2 regions of the Jeotgalibacillus sp. 10bf12 genome follow, and region 1 is predicted to be linked to the other one. Evidence: riboswitches for the same ligand, from Rfam matches in the RefSeq annotation. Region 1 holds a riboswitch; the other holds the start of a gene.
The links. Region 1 has a riboswitch for S-adenosylmethionine ahead of DH10bf12_RS03460 (transporter substrate-binding domain-containing protein). Riboswitches for the same ligand answer to the same signal wherever they lie in the genome.
Positions count from the first base shown of each region.

Region 2: another riboswitch for S-adenosylmethionine. It lies ahead of DH10bf12_RS08805 (Na+/H+ antiporter NhaC family protein); the one in region 1 lies ahead of DH10bf12_RS03460 (transporter substrate-binding domain-containing protein).

Region 1 covers NZ_CP200276.1:726,719-742,728, reverse strand. Annotated here, with positions in the region: gene DH10bf12_RS03525 (MerR family transcriptional regulator) at 1-178, opposite strand, end outside; gene DH10bf12_RS03520 (VCBS repeat-containing protein) at 456-1,184, shown strand; gene DH10bf12_RS03515 (2OG-Fe(II) oxygenase) at 1,377-2,084, shown strand; gene DH10bf12_RS03510 (amidohydrolase) at 2,313-3,530, opposite strand; gene DH10bf12_RS03505 (oxidoreductase) at 3,769-4,602, opposite strand; gene DH10bf12_RS03500 (MerR family transcriptional regulator) at 4,674-5,057, opposite strand; gene rarD (EamA family transporter RarD) at 5,340-6,248, shown strand; gene DH10bf12_RS03490 (hypothetical protein) at 6,499-6,945, shown strand; gene DH10bf12_RS03485 (Crp/Fnr family transcriptional regulator) at 7,063-7,758, shown strand; gene DH10bf12_RS03480 (cytochrome C oxidase subunit II) at 8,254-8,376, shown strand; gene DH10bf12_RS03475 (cytochrome c oxidase subunit II) at 8,395-8,871, shown strand; gene DH10bf12_RS03470 (b(o/a)3-type cytochrome-c oxidase subunit 1) at 8,868-10,517, shown strand; gene DH10bf12_RS03465 (NAD(P)/FAD-dependent oxidoreductase) at 10,634-11,869, opposite strand; SAM riboswitch class I at 12,073-12,177, shown strand; gene DH10bf12_RS03460 (transporter substrate-binding domain-containing protein) at 12,360-13,172, shown strand; gene DH10bf12_RS03455 (amino acid ABC transporter permease) at 13,194-13,913, shown strand; gene DH10bf12_RS03450 (amino acid ABC transporter ATP-binding protein) at 13,913-14,653, shown strand; gene mmuM (homocysteine S-methyltransferase) at 14,680-15,606, shown strand; gene DH10bf12_RS03440 (hypothetical protein) at 15,685-15,975, opposite strand; gene DH10bf12_RS03435 (hypothetical protein) at 15,979-16,010, opposite strand, start outside.
Region 2 covers NZ_CP200276.1:1,659,252-1,675,261, forward strand. Annotated here, with positions in the region: gene DH10bf12_RS08750 (FAD-dependent monooxygenase) at 1-1,108, shown strand, start outside; gene DH10bf12_RS08755 (copper amine oxidase) at 1,794-3,134, shown strand; gene DH10bf12_RS08760 (class F sortase) at 3,207-4,199, shown strand; gene DH10bf12_RS08765 (TetR/AcrR family transcriptional regulator) at 4,407-4,976, opposite strand; gene DH10bf12_RS08770 (efflux RND transporter permease subunit) at 5,376-7,316, shown strand; gene DH10bf12_RS08775 (YhgE/Pip domain-containing protein) at 7,319-9,133, shown strand; gene ytvA (YtvA family blue-light photoreceptor) at 9,174-9,959, opposite strand; gene DH10bf12_RS08785 (hypothetical protein) at 10,153-10,374, shown strand; gene DH10bf12_RS08790 (hypothetical protein) at 10,431-11,609, opposite strand; gene DH10bf12_RS08795 (MerR family transcriptional regulator) at 11,771-12,529, shown strand; gene DH10bf12_RS08800 (SRPBCC family protein) at 12,645-13,097, shown strand; SAM riboswitch class I at 13,191-13,296, shown strand; gene DH10bf12_RS08805 (Na+/H+ antiporter NhaC family protein) at 13,440-14,741, shown strand; gene DH10bf12_RS08810 (glutathione peroxidase) at 14,805-15,350, opposite strand; gene DH10bf12_RS08815 (YitT family protein) at 15,624-16,010, shown strand, end outside.

The sequences.
Region 1 (16,010 bases):
TGCCAGTATCTTTTAAAGCCATAACCAGCTCCAGCCATTCCAGCTCCTGTGCTTTATAAACTCTTCGTCCGTTGCTGCTTCGATCTATTGCTGGAAGGATGCCTTCCTTTTCGTAAAAACGTAATGTTGATGAAGGGATGCCATACATTTTTTCTACCTCATTTATCGTATACACCATTAAAACCGCCTTTTACTTAAAGTTTACTTTAACAAAGAGTAATCTATTTCAAAAAAAAATACAATTCTATGCAGTGGGTTTGCAAGAAGACTACTGCATAAATGAAATATTCGTTGCAGTTCTTGAAAAAAGAATGAATTTATCGCTAAGAATGTTAGAGGGATGATTTAAAGATTATATAAGCCATTTATTTTTAAAGTATGTAAAATTACAAGTTTACATATCATACATTTATGGAGCTTAATCATATGACATATATTATGAAAAGGAGCATGTTATGTATAATTACTACGCTGGGACGAATATGAATCCTCCGAATGTAGTTTCGTTTGCACGTGGAGATGTAACTGGAGATAGAGTGCCAGATAATGTCTATTTAACCGGCATAATGACTCCGGATAGTCCATTTATTCAACATATCACGCTGCTCGTTCAGGATGGAAGATCTGGCGTGTTAACAAGTGTCCCACTTCGAGAAAATGCAGGCTACAATCCGACTGTATTCCTTGGGGATTTTACCGGGAATGGAGTAGATGATATTTTAATCAGTATTACGACAGGTGGTAGTGGTGCAATCATGTACCATTATATTTATTCCTTTGTGGGTAATACACCACAATTATTATTTGATTTCAATGTATATAATGAGCAGTATCAGTATGAGGTCCATTATCAGGATGATTATAAAGTGGAAGTTGTCAGCTTGATCAATCATCAAAAGTACATCATAGATATCTCAACAAAAGGCAGTGAGTATTTAAATGAAATATATGATGAAAATGGCAAACTGAAGAGCCCTGTTACTGGATTTGTAAATCCTCTGAGTGGTTTATATCCTGTAGATTTTGATTCAAATAATCGGTATGAGCTATTGGCTTATCAGAAAATTGCCGGGAGATATAATGCTGATTCTTTAGGGTATGTTTTGAATACTTTAGGATGGCTGGATCATCCGTTTGTTTTGCAAAATCAGTATGTTGCTATTTTTGGAAATGAACATATATAAGTTTTATTTAAAGCTCGGGGATCTACTTCAGCAATAAGCGGAGTGGTCCCGGGCCTTTTATTTGTATAAGCGAAGTCTGGGTCTGTCACAGCCTAAAGCTACCTTCGAGAAGAAATTTTGTTCTGACACTTTTTTGAAATGAATGGTATAATAAAGCTAATATTCTTAAAATTAGAAAAGCGAGTGGAACGTATGAACATAACGCCTAATCATCATTTAATCAATGTGGAAGAACAGCGCAATGAAGGATATAGAACAGAACCCGAAAAAGCGGCAGAGCAACATCTTTTTGAGGCCGATGGGTCTGTCATGATGGTCGGAGATACAGCGATCCCGTTTACGAAGCAGCATGAATGGCCGCTGGTTGTGGTGCTTAAGGATGTACTAAGCTCCGGGGAATGTGATCAGCTGATTCAATTATCGACGGATAGAATGAAACGTTCGAAAATCAGCAGTGATCGTGTGGTGAATCAGATGAGGACAAGTAGCGGCATGTTCTTTGAGGAGTCAGAAAATGATCTGGTCAATATCATTGAAAAGCGTCTTGCGAAGATCATGAATATCCCTGTTGAACACGCAGAGGGATTGCAAATCCTGAAATATACGCCAGGGCAGGAGTACAAAGCACACCACGATTACTTTTTGCCAACCAGTAAAGCAGCTTCAAATAATCGCATCAGCACAATGGTCGTTTACTTGAATGAGGTGGAAGAGGGAGGAGAAACCTACTTTCCTGCATTAGATATCTCGATCACGCCTCAAAAAGGGTCAGCTGTTTACTTCGAATACTTTTACATCGATGAAGAACTGAACAAACAAACGCTTCATGGTGGCGCACCTGTGATAAAAGGAGAAAAGTGGGTTGCAACACAGTGGATGAGGAGAAAAAGTGTACGATAATTGGGTCATGAAGAATATTTTCTGCTTTACATACTATTCATTTACGATAAATGATTTGAAGCAGTGATAGATTGAAACGTCTGCTTCATCCGCTCACAGGATGGCAGCCTGCACAGCTTTTCAGTATGATCGCAGCAATAAGCATGCTGATATAAATTTTAGTTAAAGCCCGGGAATCTGGTTTCACATGAAGTGAATCATTCCCGGGTTTTTCATATTGTTTAAGTATCATGATTCCGCTATTAAAAACCGCTTCCCCTTACCAAAAACAGCCTTTATAGACTTTCTCCTCGCAATCGCTTCTGCACTGCACACCGCATCAACAAGCATAAATGAAGCAGTATCACCTGGCTTTGGCCATTGCTGCTGACCTTCTGCTGAGAGAGGGGTGACCCCACCCGTTGCATATTTCAGTAACTGACTTAACCCGACTTCATCACTGATCCCAAAGCGTTCTCCGAGTATTGCGAGCTTATCGATTGTAATGCCGGTGCCAAAGGGTGACCAGTGATCTGTGATGCTGTCGTGGCCGACTGAGATGGGAATCCCTGCTCCCCACAAGGCCGGGATTGGAATCGTGGGACGGTTGATTGGGACGGTAGTCGTCACATCGATTTTTGCGTCGTTCAGAATGCCGGTCAGCTGCTTCAGCCGGTTCTCCTTCAGGTCGCCAAGCGCCAGTGCGTGACTGATCGTGACGCGTCCCTCATAGCCATTCTTTTTGACTAAGTCAGCGATTTGTTCCATTTCAAAAGCGCCGAGTGAATCCGGATCATGCAGGTGAATATCAATGTTTTTATCATAATCCTGTGCAATCGCAAACATCGCTTCAAGGGACTTGTTAATATTGCGGTCCACAGTTGCAGGGTCCACGCCTCCCACATGAGTGGCCCCGTGTTCCATCGCCTGACGGACAAGGGACTCCGCGTTACTTCTTAAGAGCCCGTGCTGCGGGAAAGCGACAATTTCATATGTCAGGTAATCTTCATATGCTTTGAGTGCACGGACTGTTGCTTTCAGGTTTTCAATCCCTGTGACCGGATCAATATTGCAGTGCGTGCGGATATGGGTATGACCATTTTGCAAAAGCAGTTCAATCATCTTTTTGGCACGGTCTTCTGCTACAGGCAGCTGTTCTTTCAGGATCGTCTGTTCTTCTTCAATCCTCGTGAAGATGCCATTTACAGCGGGCTCTACAGCTTTCCACGGTCCTGAGTAATACGTCTTATCAATATGAATATGCATCTCCCTGAATGCAGGCAGCAACAATGCGCCTTCTGCATCGATTACAGGAAGGTCGGTTTGAGCAGGATAAGTGGATGTCACCTCAGTGATGGTTTCATCCTCAATTTTGAGATGCGCCATTTCCGTAATAGTACTAGTCACCCGGCTTTCAAAATAAAATCCGGTTTCAATCGTTGCATTCACAATCCAATAAGCATTCATATACTGCCTCCATTTGTCTCAACGTTTTATACCATTGTAAAAGATAGGTAGTGATCATCTCAAATCTATCTGATATTTTACATTTTAGTGAAATGTTTTTGAGAGTGCCTCTGTGCCAGGAACAACATCCACACAATTCATGAGAATGATATAAACAAAATAAGATTGTGTGAGAATGGTATTTGATACAGTGACATTAAAAATCCCTAATCAATATTTGATCAGGGATGATGAAAGTCTATTCGTAATCAGCAGAAACAGTTGTTTCTTTCCAGTCTTCAACGGTATTTAAAAGAGTTGTATATTTGTGAGTAGCTACTTGATAAGCCATTTTCCCTAATAAAAGCCGGAGCGGTGGATTTGGTAACTCTACAATCTTCATAATGGCTTCAGCAGCCTTCGCAGGATTTCCTGGCTCATGACCATTGCTTGACGCAGCTCCTTGAATCATTTTCCCTACAGTGTCTTCATAGATTTTAGATTCTGTTTTGACTGAAGAACGCCCTGCCCAATCAGTGCGGAATCCACTTGGCTCAATCAATGAAACCTTTATGTTAAAGGGTGCGAGTTCCTGTGCCAGCGTTTCAGAAATTCCTTCTACAGCATATTTTGTTGCGTGATAGTATCCCATTGAAGGGAAGGATGCAAGACCCCCGATCGACGAAAAGTTAATAATGTGTCCGGATTTTTGACTTCTCATGGTTGGAAGAACAGCATTGGTCATATTCATTAAACCCCAGAAGTTAATTTCGAACATTTTGCGTGTCTCATCTTCCAAACTTTCTTCAACCGAACTAAAATAACCGATCCCTGCATTATTTACTAACACATCGATGCTGCCGAAGGTTTCTACACTCTTCTGAACGGCTTGATTTACTTCCTCTTTATTTGTAACGTCAAGCTTTAGTGCCAACACATTCTCACGATTTATTTTCTCCAAATCCAGAAGTGTTTCCGGGTTTCTCGCTGTTACAACTACCTGATAACCTGCATTTATCGCATGTATTGCAATTTCTCTTCCGAAACCTGTGGAACATCCTGTAATCAACCAGACTTTGTTGTTTTGGCTCACATGTATCACTCCTTTAATTTGTATATGGATAGCATACAAGTTAAAGTGAACTTTAAGTCAAGCGTTAAATTTCAGATTAAAAAATCTTTATTATTTTTTCTGCCAACTAATACATCATAAATGGCCATTTTCCTGTTGATCTTTTCAAGGTGCGCCAATGTTTGAGTCATTTTTTTTTCAACTTCTTCTTTATGGGTCAACAGCATGTTTCTTCGATTTTCCAATGTCTTGTCACCCTGCTTTAGTAACTCTACATATCTCTTGATTTCATCCATCGACATTCCGGTATTTTTTAAAGCGATCACTAATTGAAGCCACTCTAATTCTTCTTCAGAATATTGTCTTCGTCCTCCGCCATCTCTTTGAATTTTAGGAAGAATCCCTTCTTTTTCATAGAATCGTAAAGTCGAAGCCGGAAGTCCATACATCGTTTCAACGTCTTTGATGGTGTGCATGCTAACATCTCCTTTATAGTTGAAGTTAACTTTAACTATAAAGCCGGAATCATAAAAATTAAAGAATTATTTTTTGTGAAATAAAAAAGCATATAATCATTCACCTATCGAGAAAAGCCAAAACATAGTGATCAATAACACGCTGCATGCTATTGATCATTATCTCGCTTTCGGATATCGTGTGTAAGTAACTTTAGAAGAGATTGTTTTTGTCATTGTTAGGTCGCAAAATCAATAAGGTATGTTTGAATATGAGTAAGCTTTCAGGAAAGGAAGTTGCTTGTGAAAGTGACCACCGGAAAAAACGGAGTTATATATGCTATCCTCTCTTATGTGATGTGGGGACTGACTCCGATTTATTGGAAAATGCTGCAGGATGTATCGCATGGAGAGATTTTAGCACAGCGGATTTTATGGTCTTTTATTTTTATGCTTGTTCTCCTATTTTTTCTGAAAAAGTTCAGCTTATACCTTCAGTTTGTAAAAGAGATGATAAAGACACCAAAATTATTCTGGTCCCTTTTTATTGCTTCGCTTTTAATAAGTTCAAACTGGGGCATCTTTATGTGGGCAGTCATTCACGGACGAATTTTAGAAGCTAGCCTGGGACAGTATATTAACCCTATCACCAGTATGTTAATTGGCGTAATCGTATTAAAAGAAAAGCTGACAGGACAACAAATTACAGCATTTGTATTAGCAGGAACCGGCGTACTGATCATCACTCTCCACTATGGTGTGGTTCCGTGGATTTCTTTAAGTCTGGCATTATCTTTTGGCTTTTATGGTCTGGTCAAAAAAATGATAAAAACCGATTCAACAATTGGACTGACTTTAGAGACGATGGCAATCGTCCCGCTGGCTGGAGCCTACTTAACCTATCTTTTTTTTCAAACCGACTTTCAATTTTTCGACTCTGTTTCCACGAGTATGCTGCTGATAGGAAGTGGCATTATAACGGCTCTGCCACTTTTGTTATTTACAAAAAGTGCTCATGAAGTATCGTTATCAATGTTAGGTATCTTGCAATATATCGCACCAACCATCTCTCTATTCACCGGGGTCCTGCTTTACAAAGAAGTTTTAAGTACGGCTTATCTGATCTCGTTTATCTTTATCTGGTCAGCTCTTGTCATTTATACATATTCTTCGATAACGATACAGAAAAAAGCACGAAAGGCCCGGGTTTAGCCCGTTTTGATATTGAATAATGGATCTTGTGTCAGGTGCAAGGTGCAGCCCGGCCATTTATGCGCCGGCTGATCTGTAATTTAGTCATTATCGTCCCGGTGAGTACAGCAATATTTAATTTAAATTGAAACTTGTGCACACAAAAAATAGCCCGAGTAAACGCTTGGCTTTTTACATCACCCTGTAACGTATATGTGAATAAAATGGTATAATAAGGTTTAATATTCACTTACATAAAGGAGCTGTCTATTTGAAAAAGCACCTGACCATAATTACTTTCTTTGCCATTTTTCTAACTGCATGCAGCAGTGATCCCGCAATCGAAATGGACCAGGACACCAGCTATATTAAATATTTGCCTCAGGAAGAAGAGCTTGAGGTGTTTGTCAGATACCTGAATCATTCTAATCGACCTGTCGATTTTTGTGTAGAAATTCTTTTTGATGATGAGGAGATTTGGGATGCATTCCCTTATGAAGGGTATGTGATATCGTGTGATCCGGAAGATTTTGAGGATAAAGTTTACGGTGGAATGCCAGGAGAAATGACGATTTTGCCCAATAATGAATTTGTCGTTGGCCCAGATATGTTTCTCCTCGACAGTATCGATGAATCTTTATTACCCGGCAACGTCAGAGTCCGGTTTTTTAATGAGGATGGATTCGAGTTAATTGAACCGCTGAACGTATTGGAATAGACATTAAGCGGTTCAATTATTTTATAGAAATAATCACCAGGATCCGTCTCCTTAGGCACCACACCTATGCTATACTTAAACAATTATAAAAAATACATCTTTAGGAGGCCGAGCCGCATGTATGCAGAAACCGAACCAATTCCAGACGATTTGAAAGAATTACTGTCCCTGTCTCATCATGTGAAAAGCTTCGCTAAAGACAGTTATTTGTTCCGTGAGGGTGATAAGATTAAACATTTGTTTTTTATCGCAAAAGGAAAAGTTCAGCTGAGTAAGGTGAATACGGATGGGCGTGAGCTGACGCTGCGGATCTGCGGGCAGAATCAGCTGCTTGGGGAAGTGTATCTGTACGCTGATGACGCGACTTACATGCTTGATGCAAAGGTGAAAGAGGACGTCGCGTGCTATGTATATCCGATTCACGAGCTGGAAGCTGAATTTCAGAAAAACCCGCGGCTTGCTGCTGCATTTATGAAATGGATGTGCCTGAATCAGCGGAAGACACAGACCCGCTTTCGTGACCTGCTGCTTCACGGCAAAAAGGGTGCCCTTTACTCTACACTGATCCGTTTATCCAATAGCTATGGCATTCAAAAGTCAGAAGGGCTCTTAATTGACGTATCCCTCACCAATCAGGACCTCGCCAACTTTTGCGGAATGGCACGTGAAGTGGCAAACCGGATGCTATCCGAGCTGAAAAAACAGAAGATCATCTCAATATGCGACGGAAAGATCCTCATCCGTGACCTGGCTTACTTAAAAAACGAAATCCAATGCGAAAACTGTCCGTTGACACTTTGCCGGATTGACTAACCAGCTACTACTCTCACTTCAGAGAATAGTAGTTTTTTTGTTGTCTTTTTTAACTTAATCGATTAAATAAAACAAACTTATTTGTATTACCAAATCATATTCCGAATAAAATCTAAGTGCAGTAAAACGATTAGAAAAATAGCACAAAGCTATATTTATCTTTCTATTATCACTTTATTAAAGTCCATCGTTGATATTTCACAGCTGATGATTGGAGCGTAAGGGGGCGACTCCTGCGGAAAAACGATCGTGAAAGACCCCGGAAGGCAGTGTTCTTCTGCCTGAGGAGGCTTGAGCGTTCGTCCGCGGAAAGCGTCCCCCTGAAGCGGAAATCAGCAGCCAGATTCTATAGAGCCCATATAAGAAATTTGGCGAAAAAATGAAAGAATCGTAGTTCCAGGTAAATTTTTGTCACAGATGTGACTTTTATCACAGTGGTCAAACCGTGATTCCTTTACGCTTAACCCAATATGAATGTTGGAGAGGGGAACTGAAATGGCTAAGAAACAACAGGCGAATGAAGAAAATCTGAAAGGCACACTCATCAGCGTGTTTTTTGTTGGATTTGTCATCGTCGCAATGTGGGTAGCTGTTTACCTGATGTATTTATCCCAATAACCTTAAAGGAGAATCACCATGCATCTTCATAAGTACGAAAAAATATGGCTCGTGTTCGGCACAGTATGCCTGATCGCATTCTTAAGTATTGTCGGTGTCAATGCGTTTGCCCACGATCACACACCTGCTGGCGGAATCCAGACGATCGATCCTGAAAAGGTAAGAGAAACCGCTCCATTTAACGAGCCGGGTGTTAAAAAGCTGGATGATGATACGTATCAGGCCGCGATCATCGCAAGTGCTTTTGCTTACGACGGCGGAGAGGCGTTAGAAGTGCCGGTTGGCAAAGAAATTATTTTTAAAGTAACAAGTACAGACGTGGTTCACAGTTTTACGATTGATAACACAAACGTCAATATGATGGTTGTGCCCGGTCAGGTGACGACAAAATCATACACCTTTAAAGAGCCGGGGAAATATCTGATCATCTGTAATGAATACTGCGGAACAGGTCATCATTTTATGTACAGGGAAATTGAGGTGACTGAATCATGATCGCAGCTGGAGAACGTAAACTCGCACTCTGGAATATTGGTGTTGCCTACACCGCATTTTTAATCGGAACACTTGCCGGTCTGCTGCAGGTATTTATCCGTAACGACGCACTGGAGCTTCCGGCATGGCTGGATTACTATCAGATTTTAACCGCACATGGCGTGTTACTTGCACTTATATTTACGACATTTTTCATTTTTGCCTTTTTCATTTCAGGTATGAGTAAAAGCCTTGGCGCATTCGGTCCGAAGGTATTGCTTTGGAACTGGATCGGATTTCTGGTCATGCTTGCAGGAACGATTCTTGCGACATTTATGATTGTGATCGGAGAAGCATCCGTTCTTTATACATTTTACGCCCCTTTAATGGCTAACCCGTGGTATTACGTGGGTCTTGCATTATTTGTCGTCGGCTCCTGGATTATGGGGTTTGGACTCATTGGCCATTACGTGAAATGGAGAAAAGCAAACCGCGGTGAGCTCAGTCCGCTTTTTGCATTTATGACAGTAGCGACCATTGTATTATGGTTGATCGCATGCCTTGGTGTCGTCGCGACAGTGTTATTTCAGTATATTCCATGGGCATTCGGCTGGGTGGATACGATCAATGTGGAACTGAGCCGGACGCTGTTCTGGTATTTCGGTCACCCGCTCGTTTACTTCTGGCTGCTGCCTGCTTATATGGCATGGTATACAATTGTGCCGAAAATTATCGGCGTGCCGGTCTTCAGTGATTCACTTGCACGTCTTGCATTTGTCCTGTTTATCCTGTTCTCCATTCCTGTCGGCTTTCACCATCAGCTAATGGAGCCCGGCATCTCTGACTTCTGGAAGTTCCTGCAGGTCGTATTAACGTTTATGGTGATTATTCCGTCTCTCATGACGGCATTCTCCATGTTTGCAAACTTCGAGCGGGCTGGACGTAAGAATGGCGGGAAAGGGTTATTCGGCTGGTTCACAAAGCTTCCGTGGAGAGATCTGCGGTTCACATCCATTTTCGTGGCCATGGCCTTCTTCATTCCGGGAGGAGCAGGCGGAATCATTAACGCAAGCTTTCAGCTGAATGAAATCGTGCACAACACACTCTGGATCGTCGGTCACTTCCATATTACTGTCGGAACGCCTGTTGCTATGACTTTCATGGGGCTGACATACTGGCTAATTCCGTATTTAACCGGAAGAAAGTTCTCGAACACCATGAAAAAATTAGGCTTTATCCAGATTGGCTTATGGTCAGTCGGGATGCTGTTAATGAGTACAGCGCAGCATATTCTCGGACTGCTCGGCGCGCCTCGCCGAACAGCATATTCAGGTTACAACGGCCATGAATCCGCAATGGAGTGGTTTGATGGCATCCTGACAAACCACGTCACAATGGCCGTTGGCGGAAGCATTCTTTTCCTTTCAGCCATGCTGCTGCTCTATATCGTGATCATGAGCGCATTCGTCTCACCAAAGGCTGAGCCGCATGAATTTGTTGAGTTTCCGCTTGCTGAAAGTGATAAACGGGCAACACCGAAAATACTTGAAAACTGGTGGCTGTGGATTGGCATCGCCTTCTTACTCATCATCATCGCATACGCGATCCCGATCGCCCAGATGATTCAGCATGCACCACCAGGTTCCAGAGGATTTATCACATGGTAGGAGTTGAGTGAAATGGTACTATCGTTAATCTTCTTTTTTCTCGTCATCATTTTAACAACAGGCATATATGTAGAATTAACAACGGATGAAGATTAAAAAAGCAAAGGCCGGGATTGTCACGGCCTTTTTGCTTGATTTAATATCGGCCGATCCTGCAAATACATCGCCAGACCCGCACTATCCCCTTTCACAATCTCCTCAGCAACAAGCTTTGCTAACACCTGCCCATACACCATCCCGTTATCACCAAATGCAAACACGAAATAACAGCCCGGGAATTCTTTGTAATTCCCAACGACAGGTACCCCATCTACAATCCCACCGTAGGATGAAGCCAGATAAAACTCAGGTTCCACCTGAATATCAGGAAACAGTTTATTAAATTCCTTAATTAACTGATATTTTTTATGAGTTAATTTACTATTTCTGTCTCTTTCTTCATCTGTATTTTCATCCAGTCCGCCAATGATTACCCGGTTGTCTTTCGTAGTCCGTACATAAATATAGGGACGTGCGGTTTCCCAGAGAAGTGTCCGGTTGTACCATGCAGACAGGTCATCAACCGGAGTAGTGGTAATCGTGAAGGTACTTTCAAAAGAAGCTTTCTTCTCTTTTTTAATATCCATGCCCTCATAACCTGCAGCAAAAATCACATGACGCGCCTCTATGGCATAACCGTTCTTCGTTGTCACAATCATATTGCCGCTGCCCTGATCGACGTGCTGTCCATTCATTTCAGTATGCTCATATACACGTACACCGTGTGCCACTGCCTCTTCAAATAGCGCATGCGTATATTTGAATGGATTAATTTCACCGTCGCGATAGGAATAAATCGCTGCTTCTCTGCTAAATGGATACTTCGCTTCAATCTCATCTCTTTTTAAAAAGTCGACCTCACAATCATGCTGCTTTAAATACTCATATTCCTTTTGCAGCTTGGCAACGTCTTCCGGACAGCTTGCGGAATATAACGTATCTCTTCTGGTGAATTCGCAGTCGATTGAACTGCTTTTGGAGGCTGCTTCAATCTCATCAATCGCCTCCTGCAGCAGCTGCAAATGTCTTGCAATGTAGTCTTCTCCGAATGTATTCACTAAACTGGTGAACATCTTTTCACCTGAATATTGCAAAATCGCTGTATTCGTCACAGTGCTTCCGCTAGCAATCGTTGATTTTTCGATCACGACTGTATCCAGGTCATGGCCAGCCAGGTAATGTGCACACTGCGCCCCTGAACTTCCGCCTCCAACAATCAGTACATCACAGATGAGGTCTGTTTCTAGTACAGGATAAGACGGTGCATCCGGAAAAGTAGTAGGCCAATAATAAGTGCCGGTTTGTCGTTTCATTTTGTTCCTCCCCCAAATTAAAATAGATGCTGTTACTATGTCCCGAAATATTTTTAATATGCTCAATACGTAAAAAGTGTCGGGATATTGCGTTGGTTACGCTTTCAATTTTTAAGAAAATGTGAGTGTGTGTAAAAAGAAGAAAAATCTGTTTGACAGAAGCTTAAAAGTCGCATACTATTCTAACTATCGAAAAATTAAATAACTTATCCAGAGAGACCGAGGGACAGGCCCGATGACGTCCAGCAACCATCATTTGATGAGAGGTGCTAATTCCTGCAGAATGTTGTCATTCTGAGAGATAAGAAGCAGATTAAAACCTCTTTCTTATTGGAAGTGGTTTTTTTGTGTTTATCAGGAGATTGCCCTTTATATTGCCGGTTGCAGATAAGGAAAAAGGGAGCGTAGTGTGTTCAACAATGGAAATATGACTTTAAAAAGCTAATCCATTACATTAATTTACATTATATACATAAAAGGAGCTTGCATAATGAAAAGACATCAACCTTTATTCTTATCACTATTTTTACTGGCTGGAGCAGGTGTAGTAAGCGGCTGTTCTTCAGAGGAAACGACGGCGTCAAATGGCGATGAGGTCATTACGGTCGGAACGCAGAATGATTATCCGCCATTTGCTTTTGCAGATGACAACAATGAACTGACAGGCTATGACGTGGATGTTGTAAAAGCGATTGATGAGGAGCTTGATGGCTATACATTCGAGTTTAAGGCGGTTCCATGGGACAGTATGTTTCTTTCGCTTGAATCCAATAAAATTCAGGCGGTAGCTGATCAGGTAGCGAAAACACCTGAGCGCGAGGAGAAGTATTTATTTACAGATGAGTCCTATTTTGCAGCTGAAACGGTCATTGCTGTGAAGGAAGGCAGAGAGGATATTCAGACCATTGAGGACCTTGAAGGAAAGAAGGTGGGTGCGCTCGCGGGTGATTCCTATACGCTGCTGCTTGAAGAGTATAACGAGACAGCGGATACTCCGATTGAATTAACGTACAGTGAAAGCGGAACGCCTGCTGAGATTTTACAGGACGTGCAAAACGAACGCGTAGATGCCTATGTGAATGATCCGATTATGATGAATAACGTGCTTGAGAAAAATGAGCTGGGCGTTGAAATTGTCGGACAGTCGCTTGTCAATGATCAGATGGGCATTGTGCTGAAGCACGGTGAAAAAGGCGAGGAGCTGAAGGCCTTAATTGATCCGATCATCAGGCAGCTGAAAGAGGATGGTACATTAGCTGAACTGTCACAGAAGTGGACCGGCGGAGAATATATTCCTGAATAAGCGTCCGGAGGGTAAGAGTGTATGGAAAATTTACTGGATATCGGCTTTATCATAGAAAGCTATCCCGCGATTTTGTCGCGACTGCCGATTACGATAGGGATTGCCGTGGGTTCTATGGTGATCAGCCTTCTGATCGGACTTGCGACAGCTTTAATTAAAATCTACAAGGTGCCTGTACTGAGCGTGATTACATCAGTCTACGTCTCATTTATCAGGGGAACGCCATTACTCGTACAGATCTATCTGGTGTTTTACGGGATCCCGAAAGTGATTTATTACCTGCAGATTGAATACGGTGTGTTTTTATCAGCAGATGTGAACAGTATTTCGCCTGAAGTGTATGCGCTACTGGCGTTTTCAATTAACCTCGGGGCTTATCTGTCTGAGACGATCCGTTCTGCGATTGAATCAGTGGACCGTGGGCAGTTTGAAGCAGCGAAGGCGATCGGGATGAGCCCGGTGCAGATGATGACGAAAATCATTTTCCCGCAGGCGTTGACTGTTGCGATCCCTAACCTTGGCAATATGTTTATCAGCACGATCAAGGATACATCCTTAGTATTCATTATTGGTGTCATTGACGTCATGGGACAGGCGAAAATTCTCGGCTCACGCGGTCTGGCATTTTTTGAAGTGTATATTGCGGTGTCGATTGTCTACTGGATTCTCTGCATCGCTGTTGAACGGCTGCTTGTCAGACTTGAAAAGCGGGCGCGCAGATATGAAAGAGGGATTGCATGATGATAAAACTTGAAAATATTCATAAATATTATGACAAACAGCACGTGCTGAAAGGGATTGACCTGGACATTCGTGAAGGGGAAGTCGTGTCGATCTTAGGTCCAAGCGGGTCAGGGAAATCAACGCTCCTGCGCTGCATCAATTTTCTCGAGCAGCCAAACAGCGGAATCGTTCAGCTCAACGGTAAAAAGGTGGACGCTGAGTCGGCAGGTAAGTCGGATATTCTGGCGTTAAGAACGTCAACAGGCATGGTTTTTCAGCAGTACAATCTATTCAAAAACCTGACTGTACTCGAAAACGTAATGGTCGGCTTAACAAGTGTGAAGCAGCTGAAGAAGGAGCGGGCGAAAGAGACAAGCCTTGCCATCCTTGAAAAAGTCGGGTTATCCAACCGGCTCGATCATTATCCGGCGCAGCTTTCAGGCGGTCAGCAGCAGCGTGTCGGCATTGCCCGTGCGATGGCACTCAACCCGAAAGTCCTGTTGTTTGATGAGCCTACATCTTCACTTGACCCGGAGCTTGTGGACGGTGTGCTGGCAACGATTAAAAGTGTGGCTGAAGAAGGAAAAACGATGCTCATTGTGACGCATGAGCTTCAGTTTGCGCGTGACATCTCTGACAGAGTGATTTTTATGGAGGATGGGCTGATTGTAGAAGAAGGAACGCCTGATCAGCTGTTTAACCACGCGAAAAAAGAAAGAACGAAGCAGTTTTTAAAGCGGTCAAAGCGGGCTGAATAATAGGATGACAGAAAGGATGACATAGCATGAACCCGATCAAAACGATACTGAATGACTATCCCATCATCATTCTTGACGGGGCACTCGCAACTGAGCTCGAGGGCTATGGATGTGATTTGAATGATCAGCTCTGGTCGGCAATAATTCTGCTGGAAAATCCGGAAATGATTAAAAAGGTGCACCTTGATTATTTTGAGGCAGGCGCCGACTGTGCGATTACTGCCAGCTATCAGGCAACGATTGAAGGGTATCAGCAAAGGGGATTGACTGAAGAAGAAGCCGTCAATCTGATTAAGAAATCAGTCCATCTTGCAGCACAAGCGCGCGATGAATTCTGGACGGGACAGCAGGGGCGTCCAAAACCTTTAGTCGCAGCCTCAGTCGGTCCATATGGCGCTTTTCTGTCAGACGGATCTGAATACCGTGGTGATTACGCCGCAGGATTTGAAGAACTGGTTGCCTTTCACAAAGAGAGAATCAAAGTGTTGGTTGAAGCCGGAGCAGATCTGTTAGCATGCGAAACAATTCCATGCCTTAAAGAAGCGAAAGCCATTGCAGAGGTATTAAAGGAATTTCCTGAAGTGACGGCATGGGTCAGCTTCAGCGCAAAGGATCAATTACATATCAGCAATGGTGAAAAAATTGCTGACTGTGCAGAGTGGCTGAATGATCAGGAGCAGGTGGCAGCAGTCGGTATCAACTGCTCAGCACCGGAGACGATCGCTTCCCTGATTACAGAAGTAAAAACCCGGACGGCAAAACCGATCATTGTCTATCCGAACTCAGGTGAAACATATGATGCAGTCAGCAAAGAGTGGGGCGGGGAAACTTCGTCAGATCAGTTTGCGGAGGACGCACAGCGGTGGTATGAAGCGGGTGCACGGATCATTGGCGGCTGCTGCAGAACGACCCCTGAGGATATTAGGGCGATTACTGAGTGGGCGCGTAAATAGGTGGAGGTCTCAAGTGTTAAATTGATCTACACGGAGTATAACAAATAACACCACCGCTTTGGCGGTGGTGTTTAGTATTTAATAAGTTTCACTAGGAGTTACTTTTCTTTTTTTAAAAATTAGAAGCGATAAATAATAAACTAATAATCCCAAAGCAAACGATAGCAGTGCACCAAAGCCAGTCCCTTCAGAAAGAAATGTGTTCTCATTAACTTGAATGATTAATAATTCCTGACCAAACAGTGTAGGTTTCAAATTTACATTTGTGTAATCTATGATGATCAAAATCATAGGGATAATAAATGTTGCCCCAAAGTACAGTAGAAGAAAACTGACACCACTTGAAAGATATTTAAATAATTTTTGCATAACTCATTCTCCTTTTGCCATATTATTTAATACAT
Region 2 (16,010 bases), 930 kb from region 1:
GCTCGATGTGCCTTTTATCGGCGAAGATGAAGGGATCACGTTTTTTACAGGGGATGTAGAAATTCCTGATATGAAGGAAATTCACATTAACCTGCACTTAAATGACAGAGGAGCGGCCGCATTCTTTCCATATAAAGACGGCACTTACCGGGTCGTTGGCTTTGACAGAACGAGACAGGGCGGTCCGCGCAAGCGGGAAATGAAGCTGCATGAACTACAGACGACACTTGATACCATTTTAGACCACTCCTATAAAGTTCAGCATCCAAAGTGGCTCGCCTACTTCGGTACTGCACATAGACAGGTACCGAGTTATCGTGTCGGAAATGTTTTTTTTGTTGGGGATGCAGCCCACGTCAATAACCCGCTCGGCGGTCAGGGAATGAATATCGGACTTGAAGACGTCGGCAACCTTTGCTGGAAGATCGATACGGTGTTAAAAGGGTATGCTGGCAACCCATTTTTGGATACGTATCACGAAGAGCGTGCACCGGTGGCTAAAGAAGTGATCTTCAACACGACAATGGAATTAAAGCTGATTAATATGAAAGGCATACTCGGACAGGCGAGAAACTGGTCAGGAAAAGCAGTTCTCTCACAGGGGTGGGTCCAGTCCAGATTCGCTAATGCACTTTCCCACGTTCACAGTGACTATGACAAAACGCCGATTAATCGATCATTTAAAGACAAGTCTTTATCCCGGAAAGCAATTCAGGCCGGTGAACGTATACCGGATCAGATTCTCTTTAATGAAGGAACAACGGATGAACGTTTGTATCCACTTATCCAGCGAATCGGATATGTATGCTTAATCTACATTGACTGCTATGAACAGGATCTGATTGACTACGCATATGATTTTGCCCACGAAGCGAACCGTGCCTTTCCGGATATGCTGAAGGTCTATCTTGTCGCACGTGGCGGAACTGTCCTTACAGAGCGTGACGAGCTCCCGATCATCTATGACGTACATCGAGATTTGGATCATAATCTCGGTATGCAAAAGGGAAGCACGCTGTTCATCCGTCCGGATGGTCACGTCGGTTTTCATGACGGGTCAGCTGATGTGCGGAAAGTGATGGCGAAGTTAAAGCGGTATTTTATTTAAATAGTAAGTTAGTGAAGAAGCCTTGATTGCGGGGCTTCTTTTTTTGTGACTGGGCGAGCTTGGTGAGGGAATGCGGCAACTTTGACGGGTAAAGCGGCAACTTGGCCTGGGATAGCGACAAACTCCCGGGTGGATCACGACAACTCCGGCATGAATTGCTACATATCCGGCGTAAATACAGACAAACGACGCAAGCCGCCCTGTATGCACTTGGGAAACCAATGCCTTGTTTCTTAAGAGCATCAAGAGGGTGTGGTGCAACAACTTATATATGGAATAGAAACATTTCCGGGCCGGAAAGCAACATCCTGGCCTGGGATAGCGACAAACTCCCGGATGTATCGCGACAACTTCCCACCTGTATTGCAGCAACCTCGGCGAAAACACTGACAACATTTGTTAGCCGCCCTGCATTTCAGAAGCAGAGTGCTAATTTCTCAAGCGTGTTAAAAAGTTGATGCCTGCATGCTTTTATATGACCACAATCATTTCTGATTTTTACGTCAGCCCGAATAGGAATAAAATAAATCCAAAAAAAATTCACCCTTCAAAGACTGTCATATCAACGGATGTTCAGTCTCAAAAGATAAAAATAAAAACTTTTTTAAAAAAAGTGATCCAAATCAAAACTTCCTTCGTTAGCTGTTTGAAATCAAATAGATTACAACGAAAAGGAGAGTTAAACATGAAAAATAAAAAACTACTTAAGAGAATCGCAGCACCAGTACTTGGACTTTCATTAATCGCACCAACAACAGGGCTTGCAGCACATGAGCCTACGGCAATCACGCCGGCATCAGATCTGCGTTCGACATTGGATCAACTGTTATCAGAACATTATGTTCTGGCAGTTAATGCGATGGTGAAGGATTACAATGATGCACCGGATGAAGAGCAGGCTTATGCAGCACTTGAACAAAATGCTTTAGATATGACGCCTGCTATTGAATCAATTTATGGAGAAGAAGGTGCACAACAGTTTGAAGAGATCTTCGTTAACCATAATGATTACTCACCTGACTTCGTTGAAGCAGCAAAATCAGATGATGCTGACTTAAGAGCACAGGCAGAAGCAGAAGTTGAAGAATTTACACAGGAATTCGGTGGTTTCCTTGCAACAGCAACTGAGGGGAATCTTCCTGAAGAAGCAGCAGTAGAAGTACTGGTTGCACACGAACAGGATGTGATTAGCGCATTTGACAGCTATGTAGAAGGTGACTATGAAGCTTACTTCACTAACTTCATGGAAGGCTATGACAGAATGTTTGATATCAGTAAAGCACTATCTGTCGCAATCGTAACGCAAATGCCTGATAACTTTGAAGGATCAAAAGCAGATGCACCAGCAGCTGATCTGAGATCTACTCTTAACAACCTTGCAGCTGAGCACTTTGCACTTGCAACAATGAGCATGCAACAAGGTGTAAGCGGATCTGAAGCTTATGACTTTGCAACATGGGCTGAAGATATGCACACAGATGAATTCACTGCAGCAATCGGTTCAATCTATGGTGAAGAAGGCGCGGCTCAGTTCAAGCAGCTTTGGACTGGAGAGCACATTAATGCCCAGGCTGACCTTGTCAGTGCAACAGTAGCAGGTGATGAAGAAGGAATTGCCGCTGCAAAAGAAAGTCTTTCAATGTTTACTGAAGAATTCGGTATGTTCCTTGCAACAGCAACTGAAGGAAACCTTCCTGAGGAAGCAGCGATCTCTTCACTGACAACGCATGAAGACCAGGTTGTAAAAGCATTTGAATCTTATGTAGCTGAAGACTATCAGACAAGCACTGACACATTCCGTGAAGGTTATGCATTCATGTTTGGTGTAGGTGAAGCACTAGGTGATGCAATTGTGAAGCAGATGCCTGATCAGTTCGCAGCTGACATGCCTGCTGATATGCCTAACACGGGTCTTGGCGGCGCTGCTGAACAGCAGACACCTATCGCAGTGTATGTAGCAATTGCAACAGCACTTCTTGCAGCAGCAGGGTTTGCTGTTAAAAAGAAAACAGCTAATCAGGAATAATAGTCTCACTGGATATGTGGAAGAGCGGTTTAAACCGCTCTTCTCTATTCATATAAATGGAGGAATGAAGCCATGAAGAAAAAGCTTTTTGTTCTTATAGCGGCAGTGGTTTTGCTGAGTGTGGTCAGCTATCAGGCGATTGCAATGAACCAGACAAAAGAAGAAGAACCACAATCAGCTTCAACAGAAGAACCACAGGACTTAAAAGAAGAAATTGAGGAAGAAACGGCGAAGCAGACAAAAGCAGTTGCCCATCAGGGAGAAGAGTTTGTTCTTCTTGACTCTTTAAAAAAACGTCAGGCAGAGCTTGAAGAACAACTAAAGATTCAAGAAGAGGGAATTAATCCTGCCCGTATCCAGATCCCGAGTCTTGATATCGATACCGGTGTCATCCCGGTAGGACTTCTTGATAATGGTGAAATGGAAGTACCTGAAGAAACAGACGTCACCGGCTGGTATGATCGTGGCGTACAGCCAGGGGAAGTCGGTAACTCTGTGATCGCAGGTCACGTCGACAGTAAAGAAGGACCGGCCATTTTCTTTTATTTAAAAGACATTGAAGCTGGAGAAGAGATTATTGTAACAGATGAAAACGGAGTGGAACTGACTTTTGAAGTGAAAAAGAAAGAAAGCTATCCGACAGATGAATCACCAATTGAAAAAATCTTTGGACCATCTGATAAAAGAAACCTGAACATTATTACTTGCACAGGTTCATTTGATCGAGAGCAGCATTTGTATCCGGACAGACTGGTTGTTTATACAGAACTTGTATCTCAGGAAGAACCATCTGATCCATTAAAAGTTACAAAAGCACCTGAAAATGTTGAGTACGAAGCGGGATCAATCACATGGCACGCTGTCCGCAATGAAACGGTAATCGGCTACCGCGTCTACAAAAAGTCAGAACAGGATCCACGTTTTGTCCATGTAGCAAGCGTGTCAGCACATGAACGGAAAAACTACTATGATCCGGATGCGTCGGCAGGGGATCAGTATTATGTGACGGCAATTAATTTGAAAAATAAAGAATCAGCACCATCGAAAAAGGTAGAGGGAAATTGAGTTGAGCCGCAAAGCGCCGGGGGGTGCTTTGCGGTTTTTGAGTTGAGTGGATGATGAGCTGAAAGTCCCGAAGTGTCGAAGTTGAGGTGATAAGCGTCGAACAACACAGGTTAAGCGTCGAACAACCATGCTCAGACGCCGAATCAAACGGCCTGAAGCGCGAATCCCACCGCACAAACGTCGAACCCTCATACGCCACCCAATAGCTCACTTATCCAAATAAGAAAGCCCTTCATTCACAAAACTGTTAATCAGCACCGCAAGCTCTTGAGCAGGCTGATCCAGATCGTCCGCCAGCCATTCTTTAATGACGTGAATCGCCCCACTCACAACAAAAGTACTTAAATACTTCGATTCCGTCTGGCGGACACCGTTATCATTCATCAGATTATTCATCAGATAAAGCCGTGTCAGTTCCATCACTTTTTGCTCAAAAGAAGATGAACCGTTCGGGCTGAGCAGGGCCTGAATAATATTTTTATGTTCAATCATATACTCCAGAATTTTTTCTGTAAGCTGAAGTGCTTCTTCATCAATTTCGGTGCTGTACTGCTGGAGATAACGATCCATATCCTCAACGATTTCCTCTTCGATTTTATGTAGCAGGTCAAAATGATCCCGGTAGTGTGTGTAAAAAGTAGAACGGTTAATATCCGCTATTTCACATATTTCTTTAACGGTTACTGAAGAAATCGGCTTTATCCCAAGCAGTTGAATGATACTTTCTTTCAATATTTTACGCGTATATTTTTTACGGTGATCCAGTTTTTCAGTCATGTTGATACCACTCCTCATCTTAAAGTCCATCAGTATTTATACACAGCTGATGAATGTAGCGCAGGGCGGTGACTCACACGCCCGAGCCGCGGAAAGCATCCGCCTGAAGCTGCGATTCTCAGCCAGTTCATTATGCGGTTATGTTAAACCTTTGTGAAAATCCAACACCTAATAGACATTGTGTTGGATAACTGACAGAATGAAACAGACTGTCTGTTGAATACCCAACACTGTGTCAATATAATATTAGTGTGTATGAAAGTGCTGTGCAAGAGAGGATGACGCTTTATCGACTGGACGTCACAGGTTATTAAACGTAAAAAAAGTATCGTAATCATCTTTTTTATACTGACGATTATTAGTGCGGCAGCCCAATTTGCTGTCTCAGTTAATTACAATATGGCAGATTATCTGCCGGACGATGCACCGTCGATTGAAGCGGTAGACATCATGCAGGAAGAATTCGATGAGCCAATGCCGAATGCAAATGTGATGATTAAAGACGTCACCATTGCTGAAGCGCTTGATATAAAAGAGCAGCTGGCAGAAATTAATGGGATCTCAAGCGTTACCTGGCTTGATGATGTCATGGATCTGACGGTTCCACTCGAAATGGCAGATGATGAGATGCTGTCATCTTATTATCAGGACGACGCGGCGCTGATTTCAATCACGATTGAAGAGGAGCAGGAAGTAGCAGTTACCAATGAAGTTTATGAATTGATTGGTGATGAAGGCGCGCTGACAGGTGAGGCAGTGACCACTGCAGTGTCTCAGCAGATGGCCGGAGACGAATCCATGTATGCTGCACTGCTACTTGTACCAATTATTATTATCATATTGATCTTATCAACGAATTCCTGGATTGAACCGGTCTTTTTCTTAACAGCGATCGGTGTATCGATCCTGATTAATCTTGGAACAAATATTTTTCTCGGGGAAGTTTCGTTTATTACACAATCAGTTGCCCCGATTCTTCAGCTCGCTGTATCGCTGGATTATGCGATCTTTTTACTCCACAGCTTTTCTGATTACCGTAAAAAGGTGGATGATCCGACTACCGCGATGAAGCTTGCGATGAAACGGTCTTTCCCGGCAATTATTGCAAGTGCTTCAACGACCTTCTTTGGGTTTATGGCACTTACATTTATGGAGTTTGGAATTGGGTCTGATTTAGGGATCAACCTTGTAAAAGGAATTCTGCTCAGCTTTATCAGTGTCATTATTTTCTTACCTGCGCTGACGTTGATGTTTTATAAATGGATTGATAAAACGCAACACCGTCAGTTCATCCCTGACTTCAAGGGAGTTGGTAAGCGTGTCATTAAGCTTCGCGTGCCAAGTTTAATCTTAGTGATGCTGCTGATTGTGCCGGCCTTTCTGGCACAAAGCAATACGACGTTCATCTATGGCGCAGGTGAGCACCCGGAAAATACGCGTGCAGGGCAGGATGCAATCGCAACAGAAGAGATTTTTGGGAAGGAAACGCCAATGGTTCTGCTGGTCCCTGCAGAAGACCGCGGAACTGAAGAAGAGCTTGTCCGTGAGATTGAAGCACTCGACAATGTTTCAGGCGTCATGTCCTACGTTAATATTGCAGGGGCGGCAGTTCCACCGGAATATCTGGATGAATCAGTAACAGAACAGTTTTATTCAGAGGACTTTGCAAGAATTACGATTTTTGCGGAAACGGAGACTGAAGGTGACGCAGCTTTTGCGCTTATAGAAGATGTGAAGGAAACAGCAGACAGCTATTATGAAAACACCCATCTGCTTGGTGAAAGTGTAACGCTGTATGATATGAGAGAGATCGTTCAAAAGGATAATACATTTGTGAATATCATGACGGTTGTGACGGTTGCACTCGTTCTATTGATTACATTCCGTTCATTATCCATCCCGGTTGTACTCCTGATCACCATTCAGGCGTCAGTCTGGATTAACCTGGCGATCCCGTACTTTACGGATGCACCGCTCGTGTATATCGGCTACCTGCTGATCAGTACGATTCAGCTGGCTGCAACGGTAGATTATGGAATTCTATTTACAGAAAATTACTACAAACTCAGACAGGAAATGACTGCGCTTGAGGCGATCAAAAAGACGATTGATGAAAAGCTGTTTGCGATCTTTGTATCAGCTTCGATCCTTTCAAGTGTCGGCTTTATTTTATGGATCACCTCAACAAACCCGGTTGTTTCATCAATCGGATTATTGCTCGGACGCGGAGCGCTGCTGGCCTTCATTATGGTCGTCTTTGTACTGCCGGCACTGCTCGTGATATTCGATAAAGTCATTGAAAAGACAACGTTTAAAGCAAACTTTTTTAAGGGGAAATGACAATGAAATTTAAACGCACAAGCGCAGGATTTGCAGCCTTTCTACTTGCCATGCCAACCCTTCTCGTCTCAGCGGAAACACAGAATTCTGCTGAAGAAAAAGAAACGGCGGGAGAAGGCACTTTTGATAAAAAGACAGAAGTCGTCTATGCAACGCTCGATGCTGCAGGTGATCAAAAAGATCTTTACGTCGTCAATAATTTCACTGTCAGCAATTTTGGTGAGATTACTGACTTCGGGGAATATACTAGCGTTCAGAACCTGACTGATCTGACACCGATTGAACAGCAGGAAACTCTGATCACATTGAACGCTCAGGAAGAGGAGTTTTACTACCAGGGGAACCTTGAAAACCGTGCACTGCCATGGGAATTTGATATCAGCTACTCGTTAGACGGTGCAGCTGCAGAGGCTGATTCGCTGATCGGTCAGGACGGGAAGCTCGACATTCAGATCGATTCCTCTAAAAATGCTGATGGTGAAGAACTCTTTTTCAACAACTATATGGTTCAGATCACAATGACATTTGACGCTGAAAAATTCAAAAACATTGAAGCACGGGACGGAACCATTGCAACTGCCGGAAAGAATAGACAGGTAACGTTCACCGTCATGCCTGAAAAAGAAGAAAGCTACACGGTCAGCGCGGACGTAACGGACCTTGAAATGGAAGCCATTGAAATTGCAGCTGTACCGTCATCTGTGTCAATTGATGAACCGGATACGACTGAAGTAAAAGAGGAAATGACATCACTTTCTGATGCTACTGCTGAAGTAAACAACGGCGTTGGAGAGTTGCAGACAGGCATTGCGGAACTGAATAACGGTACAGCAAGCCTGTATGACGGATCGTCACAATTCCGGGATGGCATTAGTCAGCTATCACAAAATGCAGGCGGATTAATTGAAGGGTCTTCTTCGATTCAGCAGGCGTTAAATCAGATGAGTGAATCTGTCGGAGCGGGTATTGGCGACGTTGATACGAGTGAATTCAGTGAGCTGCCGGCAGCTTTCAGACAAATCGCCGGCGGACTTGATGAAGTGAGTACCGGCCTGACAAACTTAAGCGGAAGCTATGAGCAGGCTTATCACGCACTCGATCAGGCCATTGCAGCAGTACCTGAACAGCATGTGAGTGAAGAAGAAATCGCTGCACTTTATGAAAGCGGAGCGGATGAGGCGACGGTCAATAAGCTTGTAGAAAGCTATCAGTCCTCACTTGCAGTAAAAGAAACGTACAGACAAACGCAGGAAGCATTTGCAGCTGTACCTGGTGCGCTTTCTGAGAGTACAGGTGCTTTGGGTGATATGAGCAGCAGTCTATATGGGATTGCTGACCAGCTTGAGAATGGACTTGCAGCAACTGATATGGATGAATCATTAGGTCAGCTGCAGCAGGGTCTTGCAACGCTTGCAGCAAATTATGCAGCATTTCATTCAGGACTGACTGATTATACTGGCGGCGTCAGCGAACTTGCTGGTTCATATGGTGAGCTTCACAGCGGGCTCGGTGGTCTTACAGGTGGTACAGACGAGCTTGAAAATGGCGCAGGTGCGCTTTATAGCGGCACATCAGAACTTGCCTCAGCAACCAGCGAACTGCCTGACCAGCTTCAAAATGAAATCGATGCAATGCTGAGTGAATTCGATAAATCAGATTTCGAGCCGGTCTCCTTCGTAGCTGAAGAAAATGAAGGTGTTGAATCGGTTCAGTTTGTCATTAAAACAGACAGCCTGAAAAAGGAAGACGAAGAAGAAGCAGAGGAAGCTATTGAAGAGAAAAGCTTCTGGGACCGTCTTGTCGATTTATTTAAATAAAGAAAAGGTCTATCTGAGAACACAATCAGATAGACCTTTTTTATGCCGTTTTGTTATGAATATAATTTAATGCAGCTTTTACATGACTGAATGCATTTAAAGATTTCATATCCACCTGAATGGCTGTCATCTTTTGTGCAAGTGAAGGCTGGATACCGGATACAATTGCAACCGTTCCAGTCAGTGAAATCAGCTTATGCAGATCAACGAGATGGTTCACAGCAATCTCATCAATTTCCACAAGTCCGGATAAATCGATGATCAGGTAACTGTCAGTCGTATCCTGAAGATAAATCATGAGATTCTTAATCAGCATTTCATAGCGCTGTTCGTTCAGCTGGCCAATCAGCGGGAGAACTGAAGCATGCTCGTTTACGGGAACAATCGGCGTTGACATTTGCTCCATTTCTTTAAAATATAGATCAAGCTGATCTTTCTGACGTATGTTTTCAGTAACATCCTTTTGAACACCGACAAAGTACAGTTTATTATCCAGATACAGTGGGTCTACAAAAAGTTCATTCCAGAAAATCTCATTGTTCTTTGTATAATTCAAAATCTGCACATTTACAGACTTCTTTGCAAGAATCCCATCTTTTAGCTCTTTTATAGTAGCCGGGTCGGTTTTTTCCCCCTGCAAAAAACGACAGTTCTGTCCGAGCACTTCTTCTCCACTGTAGCCAGTCATATCAAAAAATCCCTGATTCGCATAAATAATCGGATTATCCGGAAGCGTAGAATCCGTAATGATCAATCCTGCTCTCGTGTAGTCAAGTGCTTTTTCTATGAACGTTGTCAGTTCTTTGCTGTTTTCAGATCTTATCAATCACTTCACCTGCTTCTCAATATTTCGTGCTTAACAATATGATACTTTTTTACCCTTATTATTTTAACTTTAATCCTTCGAAAATGAAAATAAATAACCGAGCTTCATGTATTGCTTTGGAGACTGACAAAGCAGCTTTTCAGTTTACTTTAGGAACATTTGTTCGTATAATGGAATAAGAGGAGGGATGATCATGAAAGAGAAGTTATTCCGCTACTGGCAGCAGGGCCTGACGGTGAAAATGATCTATATGAAGAGTGACGGTGTCTGTACTGAAAGAAGAGTGTTGATCAGAAAACTAGGCGACACATCATTCACAGCCTACTGTCTGAAAAGAAGAGCAGTCAGGACTTTTCACTATGACTGCATCCTATCCATTAAGCCACTGATTAAAAAGGAAAAGCTGATTATCTGATCATAAGAAAGAGTCCTTCCGGAAGCAGATGCTTCAAAAGGACTCTCATTTACATATTAAGACTCTCTTTTTTCTTCCATTCTTCTGATCTCCTCATAGCGCTGACGGTGCCTGTATCCATAGGTTGATGAAAGGACCACTTCTTCATCTTCAAGTGCTGAACCGAGCGCGCCGATAATTGTTGCAATACTCGTGGCTGTCCAGGCAATGTAAAAGTAGTTCACGTACCCGACATCAGGTGAAACCTCAGACTGCAACAGGCTAAATGGAATAAACAGAATCACGGTAAACGAAAATAAGATAAACAGCATCATGTAATAAAAACAGACAGCTGCAAACAGCGTAAAAAATGTTGTTGCATTATAAAGCCTCGTCAGGTGGGTTCCCTTCTCTGTCTGCTGCTTTTTCTCCCAAAGCTGATGAGCGGAAATAATCCAGAATACCATGGCAAGAATCGAAATATTCGAGAGTAAAAACATACGCCAGATGCTATATTCATTACTCAGCAACCAGAGAGTGGGGAATATCAGTGCGTAAGCACCTGTTGTAAAAGCGAGCATCATCACTTTTTTAAAAGATGAAAACATCACCCACGGCTTATTCGCCCGAACCATTCCGGTTAACAATCGCAATGCACTGCCAAAGTAAGAGTTGACTTTGAACCGTACATCAATATTTTCTGTATCCTCAGGTAACTCTCTTTTTATCGGAGAAATTTTGTCAAACCCTTTTCTTCCGACTAATCTTTTCGGATTTCTTGTCTTTAACCCTTTATCTTCTGTCTGATCCTTCTTTTGGAGGCGCTGTTCAGCCTTCTCGCGACCTTCTTCAGAAGATGTGTAATACATTTCATTTACCAGCTGCAGAATAGAGTCCCTGACTCTTCGGGCAAGTGGAACTGCGCCAAGGCCGGGCAGGCTGATTAAAGCAATATTTGCTTCTTCATAAGCTTCTGCAATGATCGCTTTCTTACCATGCAATAAGGGGAGGTCTGTAATTGCAACTGTGAAATCCCATTCATTCTCATCTTTAAGTGAAAGGATGGCTTTCATAACCTTATCAGACTGATCCGTCCCGCCGGTTAACGAGTCGATCGAACAATCAACCTTCCATTTGTGTGTGTCATCAACATAGTAATCCAGCAGCTCTGGCAGTTCACCCTTCAGCGAATCAATTAACTCCTTTGGGTAACCCGGTGCTGCGATTAGACCTACTGTATAATCTGATCCGCTCATTTTTTCACCCCCTCAATTTATAGTTGTCTTACCTCTTTAACCTAAAACGACCCATTTAAAAACTTTCCTTTAAAATTAATAGGTATTATATTGAATTTAAAATTGTTGTTGACCTTCACGTTACGTCAAGCCTTATGCTGTATTTGTCAGGAGGGTTTTAAATGGAATATACAGTCCAGCAGCTCGCAAAGCTGTCCGGTGTAAGCGGCCGCACACTGAGATACTACGATGAGATCGATCTGTTAAAGCCTGCAAGAATCAGTTCGTCAGGTTACCGGATCTATGGTGAAAAAGAAGTGGATCTGCTGCAGCAGATTCTCTTTTACAGGGAGCTTGAAGTGAGCCTGGATAAAATCAGACAGATTATTCATCACCCGGACTTTGATCTGGTCTCAGCTTTGCAGCAGCATGTTCAGAAACTGCAGGAGAAACATGCCCGTCTTGAACAAATCATTTCAACCGTACAAACAACGATTGAAAGCAAAGAAGGAGGTACTCCAATGAAAGATCAGGAGAAATTTGAAGGGTTAAAGCAAAAGATGATTGATGAAAATGAACAGCAGTATGGTAAAGAAGTGCGCCAACAATATGGGGACCAGGTAGTAGATGACAGCAACGCAAAAATGCGGGGCTTAACTGAAGCAGACTTCAAGCGGATGAACGAGGTTGAAAAAGCATTTTTTACAGAGCTTAAAAAAGCGTTTGATACAGGAGACCCCGCTTCACCTGAAGCACAAAAAGCAGTCGCACTGCATAAAGAATGGCTCAGCTTTACCTGGCCAAAGTATTCAAAAGAAGCACATGCCGGTCTTGGGGAAATGTACGTAAGTGATGATCGGTTTACTGCCTACTATGATCAGCACATTGAAGGCGGAACTGTATTTTTACGTAATGCGATCAATGTGTATACTGGAAAATAATCTTTATCGAAAAGTCATTTGCAGACGTGCAGATGACTTTTTTAGTCTTTACTGATTCCATGCTTTAAAATAAATACAGTGTTCATTTTATTGACGCAGGAAAGGATGAATGATTGTGATCACATGGAAAGAAGAAACAATGATTAATGCACATATTGAAGAAGTCTGGGATTTATTTAAGGATAAAAATATTAAAAGAATTATGCCAAAGGTGATTTCGCATGATCTTGTGGAAGGTGAGGAAACTGTAGCAGGCGCAAAGCATCAGCAAACGTATGGCGAGGGGAAGCGCGTAGAAACCTACTTTGTACATACCCTTGCTTATGAGGATCATGAAAATGAAAAGTATAAGAAGGTTAACTTTATATTGGGTAAAGCGTTTGATACGACATTTTCTTTTAAGCTGCTTAAAGAAAGTGAGGAGCAGACAAGACTCATCTATGAAGGAGAAAATAAAGGAGCTAATTTCGTCGGTAAAGCGATGATGAAGCTTGCCGGTAAAAAACAGGACAATAAAGTTGTGCTCGAGTTCCTGGAAAGAGTAAAGAAAGAAGCTGAAAGCAGCTGACCTGTGATTGAATATTCTCAATTTTGCTGATTGTATTGACTTATCCGACTGAATCACTTATATTTCTACAATCATTAAAAACTTCATAACATCTTCTTATGATGAGAGGCAGAGGGACTGGCCCTTTGAAGCCTCGGCAGCGGACTCTTAATTTGAGTACTGTGCCAATTCCAGCAGGCGTTCGCCTGAGAGATAAGAAAAGTTGTTTGCTTATACAAGCCTCTTCTTTTTCTTATTGAAGAGGTTTTTTTGTGTCCGAAAAACCTCTTCAGTGTTTGTTTTAAACCAATATGGGTACTTTTTCAAGATTAGGGCACGATTTTATTTCAGGAGGCAAAACAGATGAATCAGGAGAATATTCAGAGCAATCCGCTCGCACTTATTCCGTTTGGCGTATTTATTTTACTTTTTATCGGATCAGGAATTTTAACAGGCGACTTTTATTTCATGCCTGTATTAGTTGCATTGTTTACAGCGATTTTAGTCGCAATGCTCATGAATCGAAAAACAGATTTTCAGACGAAAACGATGCAGCTTGCGAAAGGTGGAGGACATCCGAACATTATCTTAATGGTTGTGATCTTCCTACTGGCCGGTGCATTCGCTTCAGTCGCAGAAGGTGCCGGTGCTGTTGATTCAACGGTTAACCTTGGACTTTCACTGCTGCCGCAAAACCTGCTGATTGTTGGTCTGTTCGTCATTGCATGCTTTATCTCTATTTCAATGGGGACATCAGTTGGAACAATTGTAGCACTGGCGCCAATTGGACTTGGACTGTCAGAGCAGACTGATATTGGCGTAGCACTTGCGATGGGGGCAATTGTCAGTGGTGCAATGTTTGGTGATAACCTGTCAATCATTTCTGATACAACGATTGCAGCAGTCCGTACGCAGGGAACAAAAATGAAGGATAAATTTAAAGCGAATATCTTTATCGTATTACCGGCAGCGATCATTACAGCGATTATTTTTGGTGTAATGACAGCTGGGAATAGTGCTTCAATTGATGGAGATAACCCGTATAATTTAGTGCAGGTACTGCCTTATCTCGGCGTATTAATTTTTGCTGTTGCCGGGGCAAACGTAATTCTCGTTTTACTTGGCGGCATTATTTTTGCAGGGGTTGTCGGATTGGCACTAGGTCAATACCGCTTTATAGACTTAATTGGTCTGATTGGAGACGGCTTTACAAATATGCAGGAGCTCGCGATGATCGCCATTTTGCTTGGCGGACTGGTAGAGCTGATCAGAGCAAATGGAGGAATTGAATTCCTGCTTCAGTCAGTCACAAAGCGCGTGAAATCGAAAAAAGGTGGAGAAGCAGGGATCGCAGGGCTTGTCGGGACAGTGAATCTTGCGACAGCTAATAATACCATTTCGATTATCACTGCCGGACCGCTCGCAAAACAGATTGCTGATGAGTACGGTATTGATAAGCGCAGATCAGCGAGTTTGCTTGATATTTTCTCAAGTTCAGTACAGGGTATGATTCCTTACGGTGCACAGCTTCTTGCTGTTGCTGGTGTAGCAGGAATATCTCCTGCTGAGATTGTCCCATACTGCATTTATCCGATTCTGATTGCGCTGTCCGGCTCGATTGCGATCGCCATTCAATTTCCTAGATTTAAGGAGAAGAGTGTATAGTTTTTGGTGGAACAACTTGATTCAACATAAAAGCCGCAGCAGAATTCACTGCTGCGGCTTTTATTATAAAGCTGCCTTAATCTTTGCTTCCATATCCAGCGGCTCTGCTGTTGGTTCAAAGCGCTCGACTACCTGTCCATTCCGATCGATTAAAAACTTTGTGAAGTTCCATTTAATCGAGTCTCCATCCATATAGTGTGGAAAGCGTTCATTCACAATAGAAACCAGCAATTTAGAAATTGGGTGAGCCATATCAAATCCTTGAAAAGGCTTCTGTTCAGCTAAGTAAGTAAACAGAGGAGACGCATCATGATCTCTAACATTTATTTTTTTAAAGATAGGGAAATTGACACCATAATTCATTGCGCAAAACTGTGTAATCTCTCCATCCCCAAGTGGCTCCTGTTCAGCAAATTGGTTAGAAGGGAAACCTAATATTTGCAGCCCGTGCTCCTCATAACGTTCCTGCAGTTTCTGCAGATCTTCGAGTTGTGGTGTGAACCCGCATTTAGTTGCTGTGTTAACAATTAACAACAGCTTTCCTTTGTAAACATCTAAACTTTTCGTGAAGCCACTTGATGTTTTTACTTTGAAATCATAAACGGTCATTAGTTGATTTCTCCTTCGTGAAAAGTCCAAATATATAAATGAACTTGTTTTAAGTTTTTTGAGCTTTTATACCTATATCCTTTATTTATATATAATAAACAAAAATACCTATATTTTAGTGGTGAACAGTTTTTATTGGTCTTTATTCAAAACCATTTCACTGCTGAGTTGTATGATAGCGCCGCGGGCATATATCATTCAAAAAATCATAGCATAAGAAATAAAGCATGCTTTGAAAGGGGTAATATGCTTTTTAAAAAGAGCATCGCAATTATGATTGGAAGTTTCATGCTGGCGACAGGAATTAATGGCTTCTTAGTCCCTCATCATCTGCTTGACGGAGGGATGATTGGTCTCGCGTTAATCGCGCATTACTATTTCGGTGTACAAGTTGGTCTGGCCATGATTTTATTGAGTGTGCCGCTATTTATTTATGCCTGGTTTATGAAAAGAGCCTATTTTTATAATAGCCTTCATGGTTTGTTCGTCTCATCTCTGCTCATTGACTGGTTGTCACCGCTCAGGTCATTTTTTCAAATGCCGATCCTGCCAAGTGTGATCGCAGGCGGACTGCTAATTGGTTTTGGAATTGGTCTGATGCTGCTGTTTGAGACAAGTACTGGAGGTACAGACTTATTGGCTCATATGATTTCTAAAGCC